One region of the Bradyrhizobium sp. McL0615 genome, then DNA from elsewhere that is predicted to be linked to it. Evidence: predicted binding sites of a transcription regulator. Region 1 holds the regulator's gene; the other holds the start of a gene.
What was found. The regulator PhoB, encoded in region 1, activates phosphate uptake and scavenging genes when phosphate is short. The targets are predictions, from matches to a motif close to TGTCATNNANCTGTCAT.
Positions count from the first base shown of each region.

Region 2: a site for PhoB is predicted at 2,507-2,523, ahead of ACPPVP_RS31975 (UDP-2,3-diacylglucosamine diphosphatase). Genes of this name have one in related genera too.

Region 1 is NZ_CP188254.1:838,154-843,759, reverse strand. It holds gene ACPPVP_RS03880 (aspartate aminotransferase family protein) at 1-680, opposite strand, end outside; gene ACPPVP_RS03875 (GcrA family cell cycle regulator) at 1,191-1,700, shown strand; gene phoB (phosphate regulon transcriptional regulator PhoB) at 1,906-2,610, opposite strand; gene phoU (phosphate signaling complex protein PhoU) at 2,621-3,337, opposite strand; gene pstB (phosphate ABC transporter ATP-binding protein PstB) at 3,349-4,170, opposite strand; gene pstA (phosphate ABC transporter permease PstA) at 4,167-5,012, opposite strand; gene pstC (phosphate ABC transporter permease subunit PstC) at 5,014-5,606, opposite strand, start outside.
Region 2 is NZ_CP188254.1:6,603,514-6,609,119, reverse strand. It holds gene ACPPVP_RS31990 (Ldh family oxidoreductase) at 1-983, opposite strand, end outside; gene ACPPVP_RS31985 (Lrp/AsnC ligand binding domain-containing protein) at 1,089-1,334, opposite strand; gene thiD (bifunctional hydroxymethylpyrimidine kinase/phosphomethylpyrimidine kinase) at 1,466-2,266, shown strand; gene ACPPVP_RS31975 (UDP-2,3-diacylglucosamine diphosphatase) at 2,546-3,358, shown strand; gene ACPPVP_RS31970 (glycosyltransferase family 4 protein) at 3,355-4,413, shown strand; gene ACPPVP_RS31965 (threonine ammonia-lyase) at 4,467-5,456, shown strand; gene ACPPVP_RS31960 (caspase family protein) at 5,529-5,606, opposite strand, start outside.

The DNA.
Region 1 (5,606 bases):
GTGCGGCCCATGCCGGTCTGCACCTCGTCGAACGCCAACAGCAGGCCGTGCTCGTCGCAGAGCTGGCGCAGCGCCTTGAAGAAGGACTGCGGCGCCGAGCGCACGCCGCCCTCGCCCTGCACCGGCTCGATCAGGATGCCCGCGGTGTGCGGCCCGATCGCCTTCTTCACCGCTTCGAGATCGCCGTGCGGCACCTGGTCAAAGCCGTCCATCGGCGGGCCAAAGCCTTCGAGATATTTGGCGGAACCGGTCGCGGCGAGCGTGCCCAGGGTGCGGCCGTGGAAGGCGCCCTCGAAGGTGATGATGCGATAGCGCTCGGGATGGCCCTTGGAGAATTGGTAGCGGCGCACCACCTTGATCACGCCTTCCATCGCCTCGGCGCCGGAATTGCAGAAGAAAACCATGTCGGCAAAGCTCTGCTCGCAGAGCCGCGCGGCAAGCTTTTCGCCGTCCGGGCTCTTGAACAGGTTCGACATGTGCCAGAGCTTTGTCGCCTGCTCCTGCAGCGCCGCGATCAGGTACGGATGGCAGTGCCCCAGCGCGTTCACCGCAACGCCCGAGGTGAAGTCGAGATAGCGATCGCCATTGGTGGCGGTCAGCCAGCAGCCCTCGCCGCGCTCGAAGCCGAGATCGACCCTGGCGAAGACGGGGAGCAGATGCGACGTGGCGCTTTGGGTCATGGCAATCACTGAAGGTTTTGACCGGCCGCGGAGCATGCGAGCGTGAGCGCGAACGCGGCAGCAGCCGGTCTTGCGAAAACGAAACGTGCCGCCTCTTAAGGGCGGCACGTAGGAGGTATTCTATGTGGGCGGCGGTCGCTGTCAACACGCCACAAGGCTGTGTTTCCAGCACTGAAAGCGGGCCTTCCTGCGGCGCAAGAAAGGTTAATTCCGTAGGATTGCGGTGTGGTGCAAAACACGCACTGCAATGCAGAGATGCCGGAACATGTGGACGCATCGGCGCGGACTCTTGCGCCCGAGTCCCGCCATATTGTAGCTTTTGGGCTGTCGGGTACGACATCTCGTGCGGCGGATCTGATCCCAAGAGTCCATTTTGTACAGCGTACACGTTCGGGCGCGGCTTTCGCGCCCGGCGAGGGCTAAGGGATTCTGACCGCAGGGATTTTTGAGACGAATGACGTCGCCAGTGCTGCCCCTGATTGGCCGGCGCGATGCGAAGGGAAGAATGCGATGACGGTATTGACCTGGTCCGACGATCGCGTCGAACAGCTGAAAAAGCTCTGGGAAGCCGGATTGTCGGCCAGCCAGATCGCCGCGGAACTCGGAAATGTGACGCGAAACGCTGTGATCGGCAAAGTGCACCGGCTGGGCCTGTCCGGCCGCGCCAAGAGCCCCTCCTCGGCCGCCCCGCGGCAGCGCAAGGCGCGCCCGGCGCAGCAGATGATGCGGGTATCGCGCCCGGTATCGCGCGGCAACACCGCGCTGGCGCACGCTTTCGAGGTCGAGATGGAGCCGGATCCGATCGCCTTCGACAACGTGGTGCCGATGAGCCAGCGGCTGTCGCTGCTCGAACTGAACGAAGCCACCTGCCACTGGCCGGTCGGCGATCCCTCGAGCCCGGAATTCTTCTTCTGCGGCGGCAAGGCGCTCGCGGGCCTGCCCTATTGCGCGCATCACTCGCGCGTGGCGTATCAGCCGGCCTCCGACCGGCGCAGGCAGCAGCCGAAGCCGACGCGGTAAGTTGCGATTTATCGAGCCCGGATGGAGCGCAGCGCAACCCGGGCTACGAACCAAATGGTTTGTCGTCCCTGCGAACGCAGGGACCCATAACCACCGATGTCAGTGGTTATGCTTCGCTGGAGCTCCAGCGTTTTTCAACAATCGAGATTTGTGGGTATGGGTCCCTGCGTTCGCAGGGACGACGGCGGTTGCGAACGCTGAAGCCTTACGGCTCCACCTTCGCAAACCGGTCATCCAGCGCGTAGCCGGCGCCGCGCACGGTGCGGATCGGGTCCTGCTCGCGGCCGGGGTTGAGCAGTTTGCGCAGGCGGCCGATATGGACGTCGACGGTGCGCTCGTCGATATAGATGTCGCGGCCCCAGACGCTGTCGAGCAATTGCTCGCGGCTGAAGACGCGGCCGGGATGCTCCAGGAAAAACTCCAGCAGGCGATACTCGGTCGGGCCGAGATCGATCTGGCGGCCCGAACGCGCGACGCGGCGTTTCTCGCGATCCAGTTCGATGTCGCCATAGGTCAGCACGGTGGCGAGCCGCTCCGGGCTCGCGCGCCGCAACAGGCCCTTCACCCGCGCCAGCAGTTCCGGCACCGAGAACGGTTTGACGATGTAATCGTCGGCGCCGGTCGCCAGCCCCCGCACCCGCTCGCTCTCCTCGCCGCGCGCGGTCAGCATGATGATCGGCAATTGCTTGGTCTCCGGCCGGGCGCGCAGGCGCCGGCAGAGTTCGATGCCTGACAGACCGGGCAGCATCCAGTCCAGCACGACGAGATCGGGCACCCGTTCCTTCAACCGGGTATCCGCATCGTCGCCGCGCGCGACGGTTTCGACATCATAACCTTCGGCGTCGAGGTTGTAGCGCAACAGCGTGGTCAGCGCTTCCTCGTCCTCGACCACCATAATGCGCGCGCTCATCTTCTATCCCTCAGCTATTCGGTACGGTCGTGGCAAAATTCGTCATGTCGCCCTTCGGGCGCTTGTCGAGCATCTGCTGGCCCTCGATCATGTAGAACACGGTCTCGGCGATATTGGTGGCATGGTCGCCGATCCGTTCGATGTTCTTGGCGCAGAACATCAAATGGATGCAGAACGAGATGTTGCGCGGGTCTTCCATCATATAGGTCAGGAGCTCGCGGAACAGCGAGGTGCAGATGGCGTCGACTTCCTCGTCGCCCTTCCAGACCGCCATCGCCGCCGGCAGATCGTGCGCTGCATAGGCGTCCAGCACCGACTTGACCTGCGACTGCACCAGGTCGGTCATGTGTTCGAGGCCGCGCATCAGCTTCAGCGGCTGGAAATCGTTTTCCAGTGCTGCGACGCGCTTGCCCATGTTCTTGGCGAGGTCGCCGATCCGCTCCAGATCGGTGGCGACCCGCATGGCGCCGACGATCTCGCGCAGGTCGATCGCCATCGGCTGGCGGCGCGCGATAGTCAGCACCGCGCGCTCCTCGATCAGATGCTGCAGCCGGTCGATCTCGACGTCAGACGCGACGACGCGCTTGCCGAGAGCGACGTCGCGACGGACCAGCGCGTCGACGGATTCGGTGATCATGCGCTCAGCCAGGCCGCCCATCTCGGCGACGAGACGGGTCAATTCCTGGAGGTCGCTGTCGAATGCCTTGGCGGTGTGTTCAGAAGCCATGTGTTATCTCCTCAACCGAACCGGCCGGTGATGTAATCTTGGGTACGTCGATCGCTCGGCGAGGTGAAAATCTTGTTGGTGTCGTCGAACTCTATCAGCTCGCCGAGATACATGAAGGCGGTCTTGTCCGAGACGCGGGCCGCCTGCTGCATGTTATGGGTGACGATGGCGATGGTGTAATCCTCCGCCAGCTCCTGGATCAGTTCCTCGACCTTGGCGGTCGAGATCGGGTCCAGCGCCGAGCAGGGCTCGTCGAACAAAATCACCTCGGGCCGCACCGCAACCGTGCGCGCGATGCAGAGCCGCTGCTGCTGGCCGCCGGACAGCGACAGCCCGCTTGCGTTCAGCTTGTCCTTGACCTCGTTCCACAGCGCGCCACCGCGCAGCGCCTTCTCGACCCGGCCGTCCATCTCCGACTTGGAGATCTTCTCATAGAGCCGGATGCCGAAGGCGATGTTTTCGTAGATCGTCATCGGGAACGGCGTCGGCTTCTGGAACACCATGCCGACGCGGGCCCGCAGCAGATTGAGGTCGAGCTTGGGGTCGAGGATGTTGGTCTGGTCGAGCATCAACTGGCCGGTCGCCTTCTGGCCGGGATAGAGGTCGTACATCCGGTTGAAGATCCGCAGCAGCGTGGACTTGCCGCAGCCGGACGGGCCGATGAAGGCGGTGACGCGGTTGGTGCCGAGCGTCAGGTTGATGTTCTTCAGCGCATGGTGCTCGCCATAGTAAAAGTTCAGGCCGCGGGCGGTCACCTTCGGTGCGGCCTCGGGCAGCGCCACCTGCGGAACGGGCCCGCTCGCGGTACTCACTGATACGGAGAGTTCGGTCATTTGGATGTCCTCTCGGCGCCGAGAATGCGCGCGCCAATATTCAGGGCAAGTACGGTGAGCGTGATCAGCAGCGCCCCGCTCCAGGCGAGCTGCTTCCAGTAGACATAGGGGCTCTGCACGAAGTTGTTGATGGTGACGGGAAGGTTCGCCATCGTCTTGGTCAGGTTCAGGCTGAAGAACTGGTTCGACAGCGCGGTGAACAACAGCGGCGCAGTCTCGCCGGCGACGCGGGCGGTCGCCAGCAGCACGCCGGTGATCAGGCCCGAGCGGGCGGCGCGATAGGCGATCCGCCGGATCACCAGCGAGCGCGGCAGCCCGAGAGCGGAGGCGGCCTCGCGCAGCGGATTGGGCACCAGTCCCAGCATGTCCTCGGTGGTGCGGACCACCACGGGGATCACGATCACGGCGAGCGCCAGGCAGCCGGCGAAGGCCGAGAAGCCGCCCATCGGCACCACGATGGCGCCGTAGATAAACAGGCCGATGATGATCGACGGCGCGCTCAACAGGATATCGTTGATGAAGCGGATCACCGAGGTGAGCTTGTCGTGCTTACCGTATTCGGCCAGATACGTGCCGGCGAACAGGCCGAGCGGCGCGCCGATGCCGACCCCGATCACGGTCATTATGATCGAGCCGATAATGGCGTTGCGCAAACCGCCATCGGTCGATCCGGGCGGCGGCGTATCCTGGGTGAAGACGGCGAGGTTGATGCCGGCGAGGCCGTTGTAGAACAGCGTGAACAGGATCAGCGCGAGCCAGGTCACGCCGAACAGAGCGGCACCGACGCACAGCGTGCGGATGATGATGTCGAAGCGGCGGCGGGAAGCGTAGATCGGGTTCATGTCAGTTCCCCGCCTTCTTTTCCAGCCGCATCAGCATCAGCCGGGCGGCGGCAAGCACGAAGAAGGTCAGCACGAACAGCAGCAGGCCCAGCAGGATCAGGCCGGATTGATGCAGCCCGTCGCTCTCGGCGAATTCGGAAGCGATGGCGGCAGAGATCGTGGTGCCCGGCGCGAAGATCGAGGACTGGATCTTGAACGAATTGCCGATGATGAAGGTCACCGCCATGGTCTCGCCGAGCGCGCGGCCGAGCGCCAGCATGATGCCGCCGATCACGCCGACGCGGGTGTAGGGGATGACGACGTTGCGGACGACTTCCCAGGTGGTGCAACCGACGCCGTAAGCGGCTTCCTTCAAGACCGGCGGTACCGTCTTGAAGACGTCAACCGAGATCGCGGTGATGAAGGGCAGCACCATGATTGCGAGAATCAGCGCGGCGTTGAACAGGCTGAGATAGGACGGGGGACCCGCGAAGATAGTGCCCAGCACCGGGACGCCGTCGAACACGCTGATCATGAAGGGCTGGAAGGTGTTGGCCAGGAACGGGCCCAGCACGAAGAAGCCCCACATGCCGTAGATGATGGAGGGAATGCCGG
Region 2 (5,606 bases), 3.1 Mb from region 1:
AGCAGCGCGGACGCGACGGGAATGCCAAGGCTCGTTCGCCTGAGGCGCGTTTCATGGCTGCGTTCGCCCGGCACCCAGATGCGTTCCACGCCCGGCATGCGCTGGCTATTGCGGAAATCGCGCACCAGCCCATCGACGCTTCGCTTGAAGATGGCGACGTCGCCGAACGCTGCGATGTTGATCGCGGCGATCGCCTGCCCGGTGTTGGTGACGCTGTCGTCGTCGTGATTGAAGTCGATGACGTCGCGGCCCATCGCGGCGCCGCCGAGTGTGCCTGCGAGCAGGCCGATGATCATCGCAAGGCCGTAGCCCTTGTAGCCGGCCTCCATGCCGCCGAGCGGCAGCAGCATGCCTTCGTCGGCGCGTTTCGGATCGGTCAGCGGCTTGCCTTTGCGATCGATCATCCAGCCTTCCGGCATGGTCTCGCCCCGTAACGCCTTGGTTTTCACCTTGCCGTAGGCGGCGACCGTCGTCGCCATGTCGAGCACGATCGGGTTTTCGTCGCCGGCCGGAATGGCGGCTGCGATCGGATTGGTCGACAGCAGCATGTCGAGGCCGCCCCAGGGCGGAAGATGGTTGGCGTTGCCGACCGCGAAGTAGAGCCCGATCATGTCATGGGCGAGCGGCATCGTGGCGTAGAGCGAAGCCGGGCCGGCATGGTTTGAGAACTGCGAGTTGACCCAGCCGATGCCGGTGGTGCGCGCCTTTTCGATGGCCATTTCGGCGGCGCGTTTCATAACGAGGTGGCCCATGCCGTTGTCGCCGTTCAGGACGGCCGTGCCGGCATGCTCGTGCATGACATGGATGTTCGGCCGAACGTTGAAGCCGCCCGCTTTGATGCGCCTGACATATTGCGGCAACCGGCTGACGCCGTGCCCGTCCGATCCCTGCAGATCGGCCGCCGCCATGAGCTCCGCGACCGTTGCAGCGCCGGCGTCCGGCAAACCCACCGCGATAAGCGCTTGCTCAATGAAGGCCTTCAACCGGCCAAAAGGTACTGATGTCTCGGACAGAACGGGTGCTCCCAGAGGCCCGCGGGCGTGGCCGCGCGCCGGGCGAAGTCGACGGCGTTGGCGGGACGGCCGGTGCTAGCCCGTGCCGAACGCCTTGAAGGTGATGATGGTGTGGGTGTCCTGGATACCCGGAATCACCTGCACCTTCTCGTTCACGAAATGGCCGATGTCGGTGTCGTTGTCGACGTAGAATTTGACCAGCAGATCGTAATCGCCGGCGGTCGAATAGATCTCCGAGGCGATCTCGGCCTCAGCGAGCGCATTGGCGACGGCGTAGGACTGGCCGAGCTTGCATTTGAACTGGACGAAGAAGGGAACCATCGCTGTCGTCTCCAAAAATGTTGGCCCAATAGGCCAAAAACCGCTGACAATGGCAAGCCAGCTTGCCGCCAATAGCGGGGCGCGCTAGGACAAGCCGTGGCTCTCAACCCGGCATTTTGACGAGACTTTTGATGACGACGCCGATTGCGCTGACCATCGCCGGCTCGGATTCCTCAGGGGGAGCGGGCATCCAGGCCGACTTGAAGACGTTTGCCGCACTTGGCGTCTACGGCGCCTCCGTGATCACCGCACTGACTGCACAGAACACCCAGGGCGTCAGCGGCATTCATCAGGTGCCGGCCGAGTTCGTGACCGCGCAGATCGACGCCGTGTTTTCCGATCTGGCGGTGGGCGCGGTCAAGATCGGCATGGTGGCGCATCCGCCGGTCATCGACGCCATCGTCGCGGGGTTGATGCGCTGGTCGCCGAAGCATATCGTGCTCGATCCCGTGATGGTCGCAACCTCGGGCGACCGGCTGCTCGCGACTGAGGCCGTCGACGCGCTGCGCACAAAACTCATCCCGCTGGCGTCGGTGATCACCCCCAATTTGCCGGAAGCCGCGGCGCTGCTCGACGAAGCTGTGGCGGCGGACGAAGCCGCGGTCGAGAGGCAGGGCAGGCGATTGCTGGCCCTGGGTTGCAAGACGGTGCTGATCAAGGGCGGTCACGGCGAGAGCGCCGAGAGCATCGACTATCTGGTCGATTCTTCTGGCGTCACCGCACTCGCCGCGCCACGCGTCGCCACAAGAAATACCCACGGCACCGGCTGCTCGCTCTCGTCGGCGATTGCCGCGGGACTGGCGAAGGGCGAGGGCATGGAAACCGCCGTGCGCAACGCCAAGGCCTGGGTCAGCGCGGCGATTGCGGACGCGGACCGTTTCAGCGTTGGCCACGGCCACGGCCCGATCCATCATTTCCACAGGTTTTATTGAGGCTCTTCGCCCTAGCTGCCTGGCGCTCGGACGCAAGAACACATGCACCGCGGCTGATCAGTTGAAGCGAGCGGCGGTGTTAACCATTTCAGGACAGTTGGCGCCGGTGGTTCCGTGTGCGTTCACGGGATGACGCTGCGATGTTGCCGTTCTCATGTCGCCTGCCTGTCGCATCGCGCTGCTATCCGCAAACCACGGGGCGCGACACTGATTCTCGTGGGGCTATGGGTCGCGTGAACTAGTCATCGCCCTGTCACAGAAATCTGTCAGGGGACAGGTATGGGTAGTGACTCCTTGAGTGAAGACAGCCCGGAACGGCGTTTTCGCACCTTGTTTATCTCCGACGTCCATCTCGGAGCCCGCGGCTCGCAAGCCGACCGATTGCTCGACTTTCTCAAAACCCATGACGCCGACACGATCTACCTTGTCGGCGACATCGTCGATGGCTGGGCGCTGAAGTCGAGCTGGTATTGGCCGCAATCGCACAACGATTTCGTGCAGAAGATGCTGCGCAAGGCGCGAAAAGGCGCCAAGGTCATCTATGTGCCGGGCAATCACGACGAGTTCCTGCGCAATTATTACGGCACGCATTTCGGCGGCATCGACGTAGTGGAAAACACCATTCACGAAGGCGCCGACGGCAAGCGCTATCTCGTCATCCACGGCGACATCTTCGATCTCGTGGTGCAGAACGCCCGCTGGCTCGCCCATCTCGGCGACAAAGCCTATGACTTCGCCATCCAGATGAACCGGCTGGTCAACTTCTTCCGGCGCATGTTCGGCGTGCCTTATTGGTCGCTGTCGCAATGGGCGAAGCTGAAGGTCAAGAACGCCGTGAACTATATCGGCGCGTTCGAAAAGACGCTGGCCGGCGAGGCGCGGCGGCACGGCGCCGACGGCGTGATCTGCGGCCACATCCACTACGCCACGATCCGCGACGAGCACGGCATCCGCTACATGAATTGCGGCGACTGGGTGGAAAGCTGCACGGCGCTAGCCGAGCACGAGGACGGAAGCTTCGAGATCATCACCTGGACCGATCCACTGCGAACGGCAGCCCCGGTTCCCCGCGTCGCGGCGCGCGCCGCATGACGCATATCCTGGTCGCGACCGATGCGTGGCATCCCCAGGTCAACGGGGTGGTGCGAACGCTGACCGCGATGGCGGAGGCGGCCAGGGGTTTTGGTGTCGAGGTGAGTTTCCTGACACCGCAATCGTTTCGTACTTTTGCGATGCCGAGCTATCCCGATCTGCGGCTCGCGCTGCCGTACCCGGCAAAAATCGCAAAACTGATCGATGCGGCAAAGCCCGACAGCATTCATATCGCGACCGAGGGCCCGATTGGGCTGTTGGTGCGGCGCTACTGCCGCAAGCGCGGCCTGCCGTTCACCACGAGCTTTCACACCCGTTTCCCCGAATATGTCTCGGCGCGTTCGCCGATTCCGGAATCCTGGGTGTGGCGGGCGCTGCGCGCCTTCCATCGGCCGAGCCAGGCGGTGATGGCGGCCACGCCGGCGCTGGCGACTGAGCTGCGCATGCGCGGTTTTCGCAACGTGGTGCTGTGGTCGCGTGGCGTCGATACCTCGCTGTTTCATCCGCGCAGCACCGACCTCTGCCTGCCGATGCCGGTGTTCCTCTGCGTCGGGCGCGTCGCGGTCGAAAAGAATCTCGAGGCCTTCCTCGACCTCGATCTGCCCGGCACCAAGCTCGTCGTCGGCGACGGGCCGGCCCGCGCGGCGCTGGAGCGGAAATATCCTGATGCGGTGTTCCTGGGCGCAAGGCACGGCGAGGAACTGGCCGAAATCTATGCGGCTTCCGATATTTTCGTATTTCCCAGCAAGACCGACACGTTTGGCCTTGTGCTGCTGGAAGCACTGGCCAGCGGCCTGCCGGTTGCCGCCTTTCCGGTTACCGGTCCGCGCGACGTGATCGGCTCGGCGCCGGTCGGCGTCCTGGACGAGGATTTGGGCAAGGCATGCCTGGAGGCGCTGCAGGTTTCTCGGCAAGATTGCGTCGAATTCGCCGCCGGCTACAGCTGGCCGGCCTCCGCACGGGTTTTTGTCGAGCACGCCCTGAATCTTCGCCCAGTCGAACCGGAAGGCGAGGTGGCGGAATTTGTGGCCGATAAGCCGCATTTCGTTGCCTGATATCACCGGAATGCGTCTTGCTCGCCCGTCCGCAACCGCGATACAAATTGCGGATGCTAGAACCCATCCAAAATCCACCCATTGGCGCGGCCGATATCGAGGCCGCCGCTAAGGTGGTCGCGCCCTTTGCAGTGCGAACGCCGCTGTTGTCATTCCCCGTTCTCAATGAACGGGTCGGGACCAAGGTCTTTCTGAAGCCCGAAATGCTGCAGCGGACCGGATCGTTCAAGTTCCGCGGCGCCTTCAACAAGCTGGCCTCGATTCCGCAGGACAAGCGTAGCGGCGGGGTGGTCGCGTTCTCGTCCGGCAACCATGCCCAGGGCGTGGCGGCGGCGGCGCAGATCCTGCACATGCAGGCCACCATTGTGATGCCTGCGGACTCGCCCATCACCAAGCGCGAGCGCACCAAGGGCTACGGCGCCGAGGTGGTGCTCTACGACCGCGACAAGGAAGACCGCGAAGCCATCGCCAACGGCATTGCTGCGAAGCGCGGCGCGACGCTGGTGCGCCCCTATGACGATCCCTTCGTGATCGCCGGCCAGGGCACCGCAGGCCGCGAGATCGCCGAGGATATGGCGGCGCTCGGGCTCGTCCCTGATATCGTGGTGGCGCCGGCATCGGGCGGCGGGCTGATCGCCGGCGTTGCGACGGCGGTGAAGGCAAAGTTTCCGCAGGCGCAGATCATCGTCGCCGAGCCCAAGGACTATGACGATCACGGCCTGTCGCTGCGCGCAGGCCACCGCGAGGCCCATCATGCCGCCGGCCGCACCATCTGCGACGCGCTGATGGCGGCGATGCCGGGAGAGCTTACCTTCTCGATCAACAGCAAGCTGCTGGCGAATGGCGTGATCGCTTCCGACGAGGAAGTCGGCGCGGCGGTCGCCTATGCCTATCGGGAATTGAAGCTGGTAGTCGAGCCCGGCGGCGCCGTCGGTCTCGCCGCACTGCTGGCCGGCCGCATCGACGTCAAGGGCAAGAACGTCGTCATCGTGCTCTCTGGCGGCAATGTCGACGCGGACCTGTTCGCCAAGCTGGTCGCCTGATCATCCCGTCTCAAACGGAGCCGGGCAGAGCGTTCGCTCTGCCCGGTTTTGCATTGACACCTGGCTCTCAGGTCAGTGACGCCGTCCAAAGCCGCCGCCGAATGAACGGCCGCCGCCGAACGAGCCGCGGGCAAATGACATGCGCGACGG